2 regions of the Modicisalibacter sp. genome follow, and region 2 is predicted to be linked to the other one. Evidence: predicted binding sites of a transcription regulator. Region 2 holds the regulator's gene; the other holds the start of a gene.
What was found. The regulator LexA, encoded in region 2, represses DNA repair genes until DNA is damaged. The targets are predictions, from matches to a motif close to TACTGTNTANNTANACAGTA.
Positions count from the first base shown of each region.

Region 1: the regulator LexA is predicted to act here: its motif matches at 4,392-4,411, upstream of ACTCB7_RS04265 (LexA family protein).

Region 1 covers NZ_JBSREH010000007.1:13,482-20,781, forward strand. Annotated here, with positions in the region: gene ACTCB7_RS04230 (glutaredoxin) at 1-584, opposite strand, end outside; partial or broken gene ACTCB7_RS04235 (DUF932 domain-containing protein) at 896-1,717, shown strand; gene ACTCB7_RS04240 (hypothetical protein) at 1,809-1,994, shown strand; gene ACTCB7_RS04245 (ERF family protein) at 2,006-2,743, shown strand; gene ACTCB7_RS04250 (lambda exonuclease family protein) at 2,804-3,415, shown strand; gene radC (RadC family protein) at 3,427-3,924, shown strand; gene ACTCB7_RS04260 (hypothetical protein) at 4,065-4,229, shown strand; gene ACTCB7_RS04265 (LexA family protein) at 4,431-4,871, shown strand; gene ACTCB7_RS04270 (Y-family DNA polymerase) at 4,868-6,145, shown strand; gene ACTCB7_RS04275 (SOS response-associated peptidase) at 6,432-7,091, opposite strand; gene ACTCB7_RS04280 (GTP pyrophosphokinase) at 7,109-7,300, opposite strand, start outside.
Region 2 covers NZ_JBSREH010000025.1:76,871-84,170, forward strand. Annotated here, with positions in the region: gene ACTCB7_RS08630 (ribonuclease J) at 1-87, opposite strand, end outside; gene purU (formyltetrahydrofolate deformylase) at 310-1,161, shown strand; gene dinB (DNA polymerase IV) at 1,167-2,213, opposite strand; gene lexA (transcriptional repressor LexA) at 2,230-2,871, opposite strand; gene ACTCB7_RS08650 (TetR/AcrR family transcriptional regulator) at 3,068-3,727, shown strand; gene ACTCB7_RS08655 (L,D-transpeptidase family protein) at 3,730-4,248, shown strand; gene nagZ (beta-N-acetylhexosaminidase) at 4,320-5,354, shown strand; gene ACTCB7_RS08665 (mechanosensitive ion channel family protein) at 5,356-6,591, shown strand; gene ACTCB7_RS08670 (hypoxanthine-guanine phosphoribosyltransferase) at 6,584-7,162, shown strand; gene ACTCB7_RS08675 (AMP-binding protein) at 7,205-7,300, opposite strand, start outside.

The DNA of each region.
Region 1 (7,300 bases), on a different contig from region 2:
ATATAGACGGCCTTGAAGACCGAAACGGCCCCTACCGTGCCGACAAACAGCGCCAGGGGAGCTGACAGCCAGGTCAGGGCACCCGCCAGCATCAGGATACCGGCCAGGGCCTCGGCGAAGGGGTAGACATAGCCGTAAGGGACATAGCGCTGGGCGAGCATGTCATAGTTGAGGAACATGGTGCTGAAGCTTTCGACATCCTGCAGCTTCTGAAGCCCCAGCAGGGTCATGGCGGTGGCAATCGCATATTCCGGCATGCGCATCGACACGAGAGTGCCACTGGCCGCCCAGCTCACCGCTAGGCCGATCAGCAGGGAAGTCGCGAAGATGGCGATGACCGGCTGATAGGTGGTCTCCTTCTCGCCGGGCACACTCAGGCCCAGGTGAGCACGAACCTCCTCATAGCCCCCCACACGCTTCTCGCCGATATAGACCTGGGGCGTGGTATCGACACCGGCCTGCTCCTTGAACTCCTCGATCGCGTCCCGCGAGGCGAGGGTGTGATCTTCGACCCGATAGCCCTTGCGCTTGAGAAGATCCACGGTCTTCAGGCCAAACGGACAGAGGTGCTCATCCGTCTTCATACGGTAGATACGGGCCTTCTTGTGCTGTACGGAAGACGTTGACGCAACGCTACTCAAGGGCATTCACCTCCTTCAGTGCCTGAGAGGAATTCGCGCATGCGGCATACACGGCCAGGCGCTTCGGCCATGACCCTGGCTAAGCTTATAACCTAGAACCCTTGTGCAACCCAAAGGTCAAGCCGCCTGCCTCGACAAGGTCGCGTAGTCGAGCGGTTTTTGTGACCAGTCCGAGCGATGACTTGTCATCCATAGAAGACGAACGGCGTTATACCCAGAGCCTGACGGGTGTCTAGAAGATCTGGGGCGATTCAATCACCAATGGCGCGGGCCACTTGGGCAGCATCCACTCCTTCCCGGAGCAGAAGGTGCTCTATCGCTCCGACACCCAGGCCCCGCTGTCGGTGGTCTCCCAACGCTACAAGGTGGTACAGCCGGAAGAGGTGCTGGAGTTCTACCGGGATCTCACGGAATACGCAGGCTATGAGCTCGAGACGGCCGGCGTGCTCAAGGGTGGCCGCAAGTTCTGGGCTCTGGCGCGCAGTGGCCTGGGCGGAGCTCTGAAGGGCCAGGATCAGGTCAACGACTACCTGCTGCTGGCCACCTCCTGCGACGGTTCACTGGCTACCGTCGCCACCCCGACGTCCGTGCGGGTGGTCTGCAACAACACCCTGACCATCGCCGTGGACGGTACTTCGCAAGGCGTGAAGGTGCCGCACAGCACCGAGTTCCGTCCGCAGCTGGTCAAACAGCAGCTGGGGATCTCCGTGTCCCAGTGGGACGACTTCATGTATCGCCTGAAAACCCTGGCCGAGCGCAAGGTCAGCCAGGAAGAAGCGAGGACCTACTTCCAGTCGGTGATCTGCAACGCCGAGGCGCCGCTGGAGGATCCGTCCAAGCTACCTAACTTCCGTGCCCTCAATCGCGTCCAGAAGCTTTACCAGGGCGAGGGACGCGGTTCTCAGCTGTGCACGGCGCAAGGCACCGCCTGGGGCCTGCTCAACGCGGTCACCGAGTACGTGGACCACGAGAAGCGTGCTCGCAGCAACGATTACCGCATGGACTCCGCCTGGTTCGGCCAGGGCGCCGGCCTCAAGGACAAGGCGCTGGAGTCCGCCCTTGCGCTGGTGGCCTGAACGGCGCCCTTCGTTCTCCCCCGTCTTTCCCTCACCACGGCATAGCGCCCGGCCCATCAAAGGCCGGGCGTTTTTGTTTATGGAGGTACCGATGCAACCACCCATGACATTCGAGATCTGCCATGCCCTGACCCAGCTGACGCGTCAGTTACTCGAGGCTGGCGAGCAAGCGACCGAGACCCACGTGCTGGCCAAGGGTCAGGTCTATCGCGTGGCCGTATCCCTGGAGCCGGTCCCGACCGAGGAGCTCCCTGACGTCATCCAACGCTATCGATAACGGAGGCCATCATGGCAACCCCCATTCATCCCAAGACCGCCGACCAGACACCGATCGCTCAAGCAACCCAGGACAGCACCGCGATCATCCAGGTGATCGAGCGGGCCGCCCTCAATCCCGAGGTCGACATCGACAAGATGGAGCGCCTGTTGCAAATGCAGGAGCGGGTGCTCGACCGCCAGGCACTGATGGCCTATAGCGCCGCCATGGCGGCCATGCAGACCGAGCTGCCAAGCATCGCCGAGCGTGGCAAGACCAATAACGGGCACTACGCCACCCTAGAAGACATCGTCGATACCGTGCGTCCGATCATGAAGAAGCACGGCTTCGCGGTGAGCTTCCGGATTCAGACCCAGGAGCGTGGCATTCAGGTGACCGGCGTGCTGATGCACCAGGACGGTCATCGTGAAGAAACCAGCATGCTGTTGCCGGCCGATACCAGCGGCAGCAAGAACGCCGTCCAGGCCTTCGGTTCCTCTACCAGCTATGGCAAGCGCTACGTGCTCTGCGCCCTGCTCAACATCACCACCCGGGGCCAGGACGACAACGGCCACGCCGCCGCCCCGGTGAATCTGGTCACGCCCTTCCAGGCCGGGCAGATCCGGCAGCTGATTGCCGCCTGTCCCCCAGCGACCCAGGAGTGGTTCGTCGGTAAGTACGGCGACGCCCAGCAGGTGCCCCGTGGTGACTTCGACAAGCTGCGTGCCTCCCTGCAGAAGCGGGCCCAGCCCAACCGTCAACATCACTGAGCGGCCGGCGAGGGGCCTCCCCTCGCTGGCCTATGCCGTGTCATCGAGAAGGAGATCGTCATGCAGACCCTGACACTGGAACAGGGCACGCCCGAGTGGCATGCCGCCCGTCTGGGCATCGTCACCATGTCCGAGCTGAAGACTCTGCTGGTCAAGGGCAAGGGGCCGGGAGGCTTCGGTACCGGTGCGATGAGCTACATGCATCAGCTGATCGGCGAGCGCATCACCGGCGAGCCCTCCGATGCCTTCCAGGGCAACGCTCACACCCAGCGCGGTCATGAGCTGGAACCCGTGGCCCGGGAGCTCTATCACGAGGCCGCCGGCCTGCCCCAACTGGAGCAGGTCGGCATCATCCTCAACCACGGGGTGGGCTACTCGCCTGACTGCCTGGTCGACAGCAATGGCCTAGTCGAAATCAAGACCAAGCTGCCCAAGTACCAGATCGAGCTACTGCTGACCGACGAGCTGCCCCAGGAGCACGTCGCTCAGTGCCAAGGCGGGCTGTGGGTCAGCGAGTGCGAGTGGATCGACTTCGTCAGCTACTGGCCAGGCATGCCGCTGTTCGTGAAGCGCGCCTACCGGGACGAGGTGATGATCCGCACCATCGCCGAACGCGTCGAGGCGTTCTATGAGGAGCTGGAACGCCGCATGGCCATGGTCATGGCGGCCTAAGGAGCAACACCATGCACCACCGCAAGCTGAGTGCCGGCGAGACCGCCGGCACCTATCGCATCACCGACACGGTGACTGAATCGGAGCTCTTAAACATCGCCAAGGCATTCGCTCGTCGCCGACTGGCCAAAGGACGCAAGATCACCCAGCCAGCTCTCGCGTTCGAGTACCTGCAGGTGCTGCTGCAGGACTACGAGCACGAGGTCTTCAGCGCCCTGTTCCTCGACAGCCAACATCGGGTAATCTGCTTCGAGGAGCTGTTTCGCGGCACCATCGACTCAGCGAGCGTCTACCCGCGTGAAGTGGTCAAGCATGCCCTGGCCTGCAACGCTGCTGCAGTGATCCTGGTTCACAACCATCCCTCGGGTGATCCCGAACCCAGTGACGCCGACCGACGCATCACCCAGCGGCTGAAGGAGGCACTGGGACTGGTGGAGATTCGCGTCGTTGACCATTTGGTGATCGGCTTGGATGCCTGCGTTTCGTTTGCCGAGCGAGACCTTGTGTAAAGCGCATACGTTAAGCCCCTCCATCATGGAGGGGCTAGATGCCCAGCACATATTTTTTTATTAGGGCGATTGAATTTACAGACTCCAGCCCCCATAGCTTGCGTTCCCACTAAAGCCATTTCACACAGGAGGTGCACGCTATGACTATGATACGCCCGGAGGTGCTGAAGGAAGCTATGCGAGCATTAGATTTTGAGGGCACACCTATAGATGAGCTGGACAGTGATCAGGACGAGCTCATTGAAAATTTCATCGATAAAAATTATGGCAAGGACGGATATATTGAGAATGACGACAGGATGTAGCTGCTGTCCTTCAGGATGCTGGATTGTGATCCAGCATCCGGTAAATGTTCATTCCTGCCAATTCGTGATCCTGCCACAATCCGCGCCATGCCGGGCCCGGCCGCTTGTTCCCCCTGACTGCTGTTCATATTAGCGTTTGCCTAAGGGTGTGCTGCTGTCGAATACTGTATAAATGAACAGTATTTGACAAGAGGAACCGCCATGCGCGATCCCGAGATCCGCCATCCGCACCCGGCACCGCCGTACAGCGCCCTGCCCCATCCGCTGGCCACCATCCGCGCCGGCATCTCCGGCTTCCCCTCGCCGGCGGAGGACTACGTCGGCCGCACGCTCGACCTCAACGAGCGGCTGGTGAAGCGCCCCGCGGCCACGTTTTTTATGACCGTCACCGGTGACAGCATGGTCGAGTTCGGCATCCAGGACGGCGACACCCTGGTGGTGGACCGCTCGATCGACGCCCGCCCCGGACACATCGTCGTCGCCCTGGTCGACGGCGAGGTGATCGTGAAGCGCTACGAGATGATCGGGAAGCGGCCCTACCTGTGCTCCGGCAACAGCCAGTACGCGCCGATCCCGCTCGCCAACCTCGACTGCCAGGTATGGGGCGTGGTGCGCTCGGTCATCCACGAGTACGCCGTATGATCGGGTTGGTGGACTGCAACAACTTCTACGTCAGCTGCGAGCGCGTCTTCCAGCCGCGGCTCGAGGGCCTGCCGGTGGGCGTGATGTCCAACAACGACGGCTGCGTGATCGCCCGCTCCAACGAGCTCAAGGCCCTGGGCGTCGAGATGGGCACCCCAGCCTTCGAGCTGCAGCAGTGGGTCAACCAGGGCCGCATTCACCTACTCTCCTCCAACTACGAGCTCTACGGCGACATGAGCGCCCGGGTGCGCGAGGTCCTCGAGGAGTTCTCCGCCGGCGTCGAGCCCTACTCCATCGACGAGATGTTCGTCAGGTTCGACGACTTCGACGCCGCCACCACCCAGGCACTCGCGCGCACGCTCTACCGCAACGTGCGCCAGTTCACCGGCATCCCTGTCTGCGTGGGCGTGGCGCCCACCCGCACCTTGGCCAAGCTGGCCAACCGCGCCGCCAAGAATCTGCCGGAATTCGACGGGGTGTGCGTGATGCACGCCGACGGCGACGACACACGACGCCTGCTCGAGCGCACCGCCCTGGGCGACGTCTGGGGCGTCGGCCGCCGGCTGGTCGAGCGGCTGGCCATTCAGGGCATCGAGACCGCCTGGGATCTCCGCCAGGCCGACCCCAAGGCCATCCGCCGACGCTACTCCGTCACCCTCGAACGCACCGTGCGCGAGCTCCAAGGCACGCCCTGCATCGAGCTCAACGACGCCAGCGAGCCCCGCCAGCGCATCATGACCTCGCGCTCCTTTGGCCGCCTGACCGGCGAGCTGGGCGAGCTGCAGGACGCCATCCGCCAGCACGCCCAGCGCGGCGCCGAGAAGCTCCGCCAGCAGGACAGCCACGCCCGCGCCGTGCTCGTGTTCCTCAAGACCAACCGCCACCGGTCCGACCTGCCCCAGTACTCGCCCAGCGTCGTCGTCGAGCTGCCCGAGCCCAGCGACGACAGCCGGCCGATCCTGGCCGCCGCGCAGCAGGGGCTCGAGGCGATCTATCGCCGCGGGTATCGCTTTATGAAGGCCGGCGTAATGCTGCTCGACCTGGTGGACGCCAACCGCGAGCAGCTCTCGCTGCTCGACACGCCCGAGCGGGAAGTCCAGCGCGAACGCGACCACCAACTGATGGCCGCCCTGGACGAGCTGAACGGGAGGATGGGCAAGGGAACGGTACGCCTGGGCGTGCCGCGTCAGAACGCCGCCTGGCACCTGCGCTGCGCGCACCGCACGCCGAGGTGGACCACGCAGTGGCGAGAGTTGCCCAAGGCCAGAACCTGACAGCGGCATAAGAGATCCATGACGCATGATGTCGCGGATGTCCTACACCTACATAGCGCTTTCCTCCCCCCATCTAGCCTGAAAGCAACGGGGAGGATTCACCATGCCAGAGATCACACTGATGCCGGTTCCCATGGGACGCTGGGTGATGATGTGCCCCTGCGGAGCCGTCGAGATCCGCGCAGAACGGCCCACAATGGGCGACGTTCACACTGGAGAAGCTGGAAAGCAGGCATTACCGCGTCGTCTGCCATGCCTGCGGCCACGCTACCGAGCACTGGATCGGTCAGGCGTCGACGGGATCGATCAGTTCCGCGTCATCCTGAGTGGGCTTGTTCACCCGGGTACTCACCGGCCAGTGGGTGATCCGCTCGGGGGGCAGGTGGTGGACGATGTGGCGGATCGTCTCGCGATCAGTCAGGAGAGGATCGAGCCATGGCTCGAGGCTCTCCTCGTCCAGGGCCAGGGGCATGCGGAAGTGGATCTTTGCCGCCACGCCGCGGGCCGGCTCGGTGAGGATCGCGCAGCCGGGCTTGCCGTCCGGCCGCTCGCTCCAGATGCCCGCCAGCCAGATCGGCTCGCGATCCTCGCGGCACAGGAAGTGCGGCTGCTTCTTCCCGTCCACCAGCAGCCACTCGTACCAGCCATCCGCCGGCACCAGGCAGCGGTGATGGGCGAACGCCCCTTTGAAGTAGTTGGAGGTGGCCACCTTCTCGACGGTGGCGTTGATGGGCTCCGGTGCCTTCTCTTTCGCCCAGTGCGGCCGGTAGCCCCACCACACCTCGTCCATCACCAGCGGCGCATCATCGCTAGGATGGCGCACCGCGGTGATCCAAGTGCCCGGCGCCACATTGTAGCGCGGTGTCAGTTTCCGAGGCCCCAGCGGCAGGCGCAGGGCCTGGGAGAGCTTGGGATATAGGCTATAGAGAGCTAAGCGGCCGCACATAATGTTTAGTTGATTCTTCAGCGTCCATGAGGAGTAAAAGATTCGCCAAGGTCATTAGCCACATATTTCACTTCTTTATTGTAAACAGAAAGCGGCCAATTACTCCAAAAGTATGTCATTCCGTAAACTGAAATAATATAATACACAAAAAGAACGATCGGCTGCCTGAAGAAATAAAACTCTCCATAACGATCCTCAACAAAATGCCT
Region 2 (7,300 bases):
CGGGCCGCCGGGCAGGTCCTGGCGGATCATCATGCCGCAATCGATGGCCAGCCAGTCGTGTCGATAGCCGTAGAGGTTGAGGTTCATGCCGATCTCCCCGCTGCCGCCCAGGGGCAGGAAGGACAGCGGTGGCTTGCGGCGGGGGCGGATCTGGACGCGAGAGTGCAACATCATCGACACGGCATTGTCATGGGGACCCCACTATACGGGATGGTTCCGGGGGCTCACAACGCGCGTTAGCGCAGGGCCGCGATTTCGTTAGAATAGTTGGCCTTCAGTGCCTTTCCTTGCGGACACAGCGGACCTTTCATGGCTCATTCGTATCGTCTTGTCGTTTCCTGTCCCGACCAGGTCGGGATCGTTGCTCGGGTTTCCAATTTCATCGCCGCCCAGGGGGGCTCCATCACCGAGGCCAACCAGCACTCGGATCTGGCTACCGGGCGTTTCTTCATGCGCTACGAGATTCGCTTCGAATCGGCCGTGGACGCCGACGCGCTTCGGGCCACCTTTGCGCCGATCGCCGAGGCGTTTTCCATGGACTGGGCGTTCCATGACTCGCAGCGTCGCAAGCGTATCGTGCTGATGGTGTCCCGCGCCTCGCACTGCCTGGTGGATCTGCTCTATCGCTGGAAGGCCGACGAACTCGACTGCGAGATTCCCTGTGTGATTTCCAATCACGAGGACCTGCGCGATCTCGTCGAGTGGCACGGCATCGACTTCCACCATGTCCCGGTGCCGGCCACCGACAAGACGGACGCCTTCGAGGAGACCCAGCAGCGCATCGAGGCGGCACAAGCCGATGCCGTGGTGCTGGCGCGCTACATGCAGATCCTTCCGCCGTCGCTGTGTGAACGCTACGCCGGCCGGGTCATCAACATCCATCACAGCTTCCTGCCCTCGTTCGCCGGCGCGCGACCGTATCATCAGGCCTACGAGCGTGGCGTCAAGTTGATCGGCGCGACCTGTCACTATGTCACCCAGGAGCTGGATGCCGGCCCCATCATCGAGCAGGACGTGCACCGCATTTCACACTGCCATACCGCACAGGATCTGGTGCGCTTCGGGCGTGACATCGAGAAGGCCGTGCTGGCCCGCGGACTGCGCTGGCACCTGGAAGACCGGGTGCTGATCCACGGCAACAAGACCGTCGTGTTCGCCTGATTCAGTCAGGAGAACAGCAGCAGCTGGCGGGCATCCTCCGCCGGCCGCAGCCGTGCCCCGACCCCCAGCAGACGCACCGGGCGGGCGCCGCGCTGCCAGGCCGCCTCGAGCAGTGTCGCGAAATGCTCGGTGTCCATCTGGGCGCCGGCGGCCTCGAGGGTGGTCAGCGTGAAGTCATCGAAACGGACCTTGATGAAGCTGCCCTTGATCGCCGGATCGCCGTGACGTGCCAGGCGTGCCCGTAGCCGCTCGATCAGTGGAGGCAGGGCCGCCCGGCAGGCCGCGAGGTCCGGCAGGTCCTGATGGAAGGTGGTCTCGGCGCTGATCGACTTGCGCTCGCGTTCGGTCTTTACCGGTCGGTCGTCAATGCCACGGGCTAGCTCGTGAAGCCGCTGGCCGAACTTGCCGAAGTGGTCGACGAGCGCCTCCCGCGACCAGCTCCGCAGGTCGGCGCAGGTCGCGATGTTCAGCGCCGCCAGCCGGGCCGCGGTGGCCGGCCCCACGCCGTGAAGCCGGTCCACCGGAAGCTCGGTGATGAAGTTCTCGACGGCCTCCGGGGGGATGACTGTCAGGCCGTCGGGCTTGTCCCAGTCACTGGCGATCTTGGCGAGAAACTTGCTGGGCGCCACGCCCACCGAGAGCGTGATGCCGGTGCGCCGGCGCGTTTCCTCCTTGAGCCAGCGGGCCATCCAGGTGGCGCTGCCCCGGAAACGACGGACCTCGCTGACGTCGAGATAGGCCTCGTCGAGCGAAAGTGGCTCGATTCGTGGCGTCAGCTCGCGGAAGATCGCCTGAATGCGTTCGGACACCTCGCGGTAGCGGGGAAAGTCCGGTGGCAGCAGGGTCAGGTCCGGGCACAGCCGCAGGGCACGTGCCGTGGGCATCGCCGAGTGGATGCCGAAGGCGCGCGCCGGATAGTTGCAGGTGGCGATGACGCCGCGCTGGGCCGCCGTGCCGCCGATCGCCAGCGGGATGTCGCGCAGCGCGGGATTGTCGCGCATCTCGATCGCGGCATAGAAGCAGTCGCAGTCGGCATGCAGGATCTTGCGCATGCGCGGGGCTCGCGACTCAGTTGAGCGCCTGGCCGTTGCCGCCACGGATGACGCCGACGCCGATGCCTTCGATTTCCAGAGAGTCCTGGCGCAGGTCGAGTTCGATCGGGTCGAAATCGGTGTTCTCGGGCAGCAGGGTCACGTGATGACCCCGGCGTTGGAAGCGCTTGACGGTAACGTCATCCTCCAGCCGGGCGACCACGATCTGGCCGTCGCGAACGCGATTGGTGCGGTGTACCGCGAGCAGATCGCCCTCGAGGATTCCCACGTCGCGCATCGACAGGCCGCGCACGCGCAGCAGGTAGTCGGCGCGGGGCGAGAAGAAGTCGGGGGACAGCGGACAGTAGCGGTCGATGTGGGCGGCCGCGAGGATCGGGCTGCCGGCGGCGACTTCGCCGATGACGGGCAGGCCCGGCTCGCCGTCGGGGGCGGCTTCCGCCTCCTGTGGCGGCAGGCGAATGCCGCGCGACGTGCCCGGAATCATGCGGATCACGCCCTTGCGCTTCAGCGCGCGAAGGTGTTCCTCGGCGGCGTTGGGCGAGCGAAAGCCCAACGCCCGGGCGATCTCGGCGCGGGTCGGCGGATAACCCAGCTCGTTCATGGTCTTGACGATGAAGTCATAGACATTCTGCTGGCGCGGGGTGAGAGAGCGGGTCATGCGGCCTCCGCTGGTCGCTGGCGATGTGAGTATGTGGCTAAGTATACAGCATGGCATTGTATCCAGTAATTGCGAGCGGTGAGGCGCGGGGCCGCGCGAGCGTGTTTGAAACGCCACGGATTGTTGTCTTTTGGTAAGCCGAGTAGAATTCCAATAACGTTTCAAACAGCCGTTTATCAGCAGGCAGGGATATAGCATGGCTCAGACCGACACGGTGACTCGCATTCTCAACACCGCCGAAGTGCTGTTCGCCGAGCGCGGCTTTGCCGAGACGTCGTTGCGCACCATCACCAGCAAGGCCAAGGTCAATCTCGCGGCCGTGAACTACCATTTCGGCTCCAAGAAGGCGCTGATCCAGGCCGTGTTCGCACGTTACCTGGATCCCTTCACCGAGCGTTTCCATGCAACCCTGGACGCGCTCGAGCGGGAGTACGATGGCCGCCCGATCCCGCTCGAAGTGTTGCTGGAGAGCATGGCGCGGACGGTGCTGGAAGTGCCCGCCGAGCGCAACAGTCTCAAGGTCTTCATGCGGCTGCTGGGGCTGGCCTACACCCAGGCCCAGGGGCACCTGCGCGGCTATATTCAGCAGCACTACGGCAGCGTCTTCACCCGCTTCACCGAACTGGTGCGCCGGGCCACGCCGGAGCTGCCGGATGCCGAACGCTTCTGGCGCCTGCATTTCATGCTGGGCACGGTGATCTTCACGCTGTCGGGGCTGGACGCGCTGCGCGACATCGCCGAGAAGGACTACGGGGAGCATGTCAGCGTACGCGACCTGATTCGTCGCCTGCGCCCGGTGGTGGTGGCCGGCATGAATGCGCCGCTTCCCGAGCCGCCGCAGGCGGTGGCGGTATGAGCCTGGCCACGCCGCGACTGGAAACCCTGCCGCCGGAAGACGGGGTGTGGCTGGAGGTCGATGTGGCGCGTCAGGCGCTCAACGTCTGGTGCGGCCGCGAGTGTCTGGAAGCGCACGCCGTCTCCACGGCCGCTGCCGGGGCCGGCCAGGCCGAGGGCAGCGGGGGGACGCCGCTGGGCTGGCACTATATACGCGCGGTGATCGGCGACGGCCAGCCGGTGGGCTGCGTGTTCCGCGGCCGTCGGCCTACCGGCGAGGTGTACTCATCGGCCCTGGCCGCCGAGCATCCCGAGCGTGACTGGATCCTGACACGCATCTTCTGGCTCTGCGGTCTCGAGCGGGGCCTCAATCGCGGCGGCAGCGTCGATTCCCAGCGCCGCTATATTTACCTGCACGGCACGCCGGAAAGCGAGCCGATGGGGTATCCCGCCTCGCACGGCTGCATCCGGCTGCGTGACGCGACCCTGCTGAGGCTGGGCGAGCTGGCGCCGCCCGGTACGCCGGTCTGGCTGCACGCGTGAACACGGATACGCTGTCGTCGACTACGCCATTGGTCTAGAATCGGCCCCCTTCACGGGCAAGGACATCGCTTATGACCCAACCCATCGGTCCGGTGATGCTGGATCTCGAAGGCACCACCCTGACGCGCGAGGAGCGCGAGCTGCTGCAACGTCCCGAGGTCGGGGGCGTCATCCTCTTTGCGCGCAATATCGTCGATGCCGCCCAGGTGCGCAGGCTGTGCGACGCGATCCGTCGCCTGCGTGGCGATCTGCTGCTGGCCATCGACCAGGAGGGCGGGCGCGTGCAGCGGTTGTGTGAGGGCGTCACCCGGCTGCCGTCGATGGGCCGGCTGGGACGCTGCTATGTTGACGACCCGGAGCGGGCGCGGCAGTTCTGCCACGATGCGGGCTGGCTGATCGGTCTGGAGATGGCGGCGTGCGGGCTGGATCTGACGTTCGCGCCGGTGCTCGATGTCGATGCCGGGGTGTCCAGCGTGATCGGCGACCGCAGTTTCTCCCGCGATCCCCATGCGGTGGCGGCCATGGCGGGGGCTTTCGTCGACGGGCTGCACGAGGCCGGCATGGTGGCCGTGGGCAAGCACTTTCCCGGCCATGGCGGGGTCGCCGCCGATTCGCATCACGAGCTGCCCGAAGACCCGCGTTCGCTGCAGGCACTGCGCGAGCATGACCTGATCCCCTTCGCGTCGCTGGCCGGGCGCCTGGAAGGGATCATGCCCGCCCATGTAGTCTACCCGGCCTTCGATGCCCGTCCGGCGGGCTTCTCGCCGAGCTGGCTGGGCATGCTGCGCGAGGATCTGGGCTTCAAGGGCACGATCTTCTCCGACGACCTGTCGATGGCCGGCGCGCACGTGGCCGGCGGTCCCGCCGAGCGGGCCCGCGAGGCACTGGGAGCCGGCTGCGACATGGTGCTGGTCTGCAACGACCGCCCGGCCGCGCAGGCGGTACTCGACGCCTGTGTCGGCCGTACCACCAAGCGGCCGGCCCGGCTGCGCTACAGTCGGGCGCGCCCCGACCTGGCCTCGCTGCCGGCCCTGTCGCGCTGGCGGCGCATTCATGCCCGGCTGGAAGGGCTGATCGAGACCGACCCGGCCCCACGGGAGGACTGACGTGCTGGAGGTGCTGGCGCCGCTCGAGCAGTGGGTGAGTCGCCATGTGTCGTTGCCGACCGCGCTGGTGACGCCGCTGGTGATACTCGCCACGGCGCTGCTGGCCGACGGCTTCACGCGGCTGGTGATCTGGCGTGCGGCCCAGTGGCTGTCACGCACCCGCAGCCGCTGGGATGATGTCGCCCTGTGGGCGATTCGCCGGCCGCTGTGGGTGGGCATCTGGGGTGTGGCACTGATCGCCCTGACGGGGCTGGTCGGCAAACGGCTGTCTCTGACCTGGGTGGCTGCCCATGCACCGACTGCGCTGTGGCTGTTCACGCTGGTCATGCTCGGCTGGTTCGGTATCCGCCTGACCCGTGAGGTGGAGCGGCGCCTGGTGTTTCCGCCGCCCCGGCATCCCGCCCGGCCGCTCGATGCGTCCATGGCCTCGGCGATCAGCAAGCTGGTCGGCGCGCTGATCCTGACCCTGGTGGTGCTGGCGGCGCTGCAGGCGCTGGGCATGTCGCCGTCCGGGCTGCTGGCCTTCGGTGGCGTCGGCGGGCTGGTGGTCGGCTTTGCCGCGCGCAACGTGCTGGCCAACTTCTTCGGCGGGCTGGCGATTCATCTCGACAACCCTTTCAAGGTGGGTGACTGGATTCGCTCGCCGGACCGGGACATCGAGGGCGTCGTCGAAGATATCGGCTGGCGCCTGACCCGGATACGCGGTTTCGACACCCGCCCGTTGTACGTGCCCAACATGATGTTCGGCTCGATGGTGGTGGTGAATCCATCACGCATGCACAACCGGCGCATCAAGGAGCGAATCGGCCTGCGTTACGCCGACCTCGACAAGGTGGCGTCAGTGACCCGGCGCATTCGCGAGTACCTCGAGCAGCACGACGACATCGAGAGCGATGACCTGTGCATGGCCTATTTTCAGCATTTCGGCGAGTCCAACCTGGACATCCTGATTCATGCCTACACCCGGACCACCGACTGGGCGACGCATCAGGCCATTCAGGAAGCGGTGCTGCTGCGCTGCGCCGACATCGCCACCGAGGCAGGCGCGGTCGTGGCGATTCCCGCCCGTGAACTGCATGTCGCCGGGCCGCGCGCCGAGACCCCGGTGCCGGCCCGCGAAGCCTCGGCGACCCGGCATCATGACGAGTCGCCCTCGTCGCCGCCTTCCTCGCGCCGGGGCACGCCTCCCCGCCGCGATTCCCAAGACAGAGACACTGACCAGGATTCCGATGTCTGAACTCGATACCCAACACCACGACTCCCTGCACTCCATGCGCGAGATCATGGACAATGCCGATTGCCTGATCAGTCAGAGCGAGGTCGAGGCGGCGCTGGATCGCATGGCCGAGGCCATGACCGAGCGTCTGGGCGACAAGCTGCCGGTCTTCTACTGCGTGATGAACGGCGGCCTGATTACCACCGGCCACCTGCTGACGCGGTTGGGCTTCCCGCTCGAGGTGGATTATCTGCATGCCACGCGCTACCGCGGGCGTACCCGGGGCGGTGAGCTGTTCTGGCGGGTGTCGCCGGAGATTCCCATGGCCGGCCGTCATGTGGTGATCGTCGACGACATCCTCGACGAAGGCGCCACCCTGGCGGCGATTCTCGAGTATTGCCGCGAGGCGCAGGCGGCCAGCGTGTCCACGGCCGTGCTGGTGGACAAGCGCCACGATCGCAAGGCCGTGCCGGGGCTCAAGGCGGATTATTGTGGCCTCGAGGTCGAGGACCGTTACGTGTTCGGCTTCGGCATGGACTACAAGGGCTACTGGCGCAACGCGCCGGGCATCTTCGCACCCAAGGGGATGTGAGGCGATGGCCCGCCTGGCTTTCTGCCGAGCGGGCCTTCCCCTCTAGAGTCCCAGCTCCTGGCTCGCTACCTCGCGCATCTTGTACTTCTGAATCTTGCCGGTCACCGTCATCGGGAAGACGTCGACGAACTTCACGTA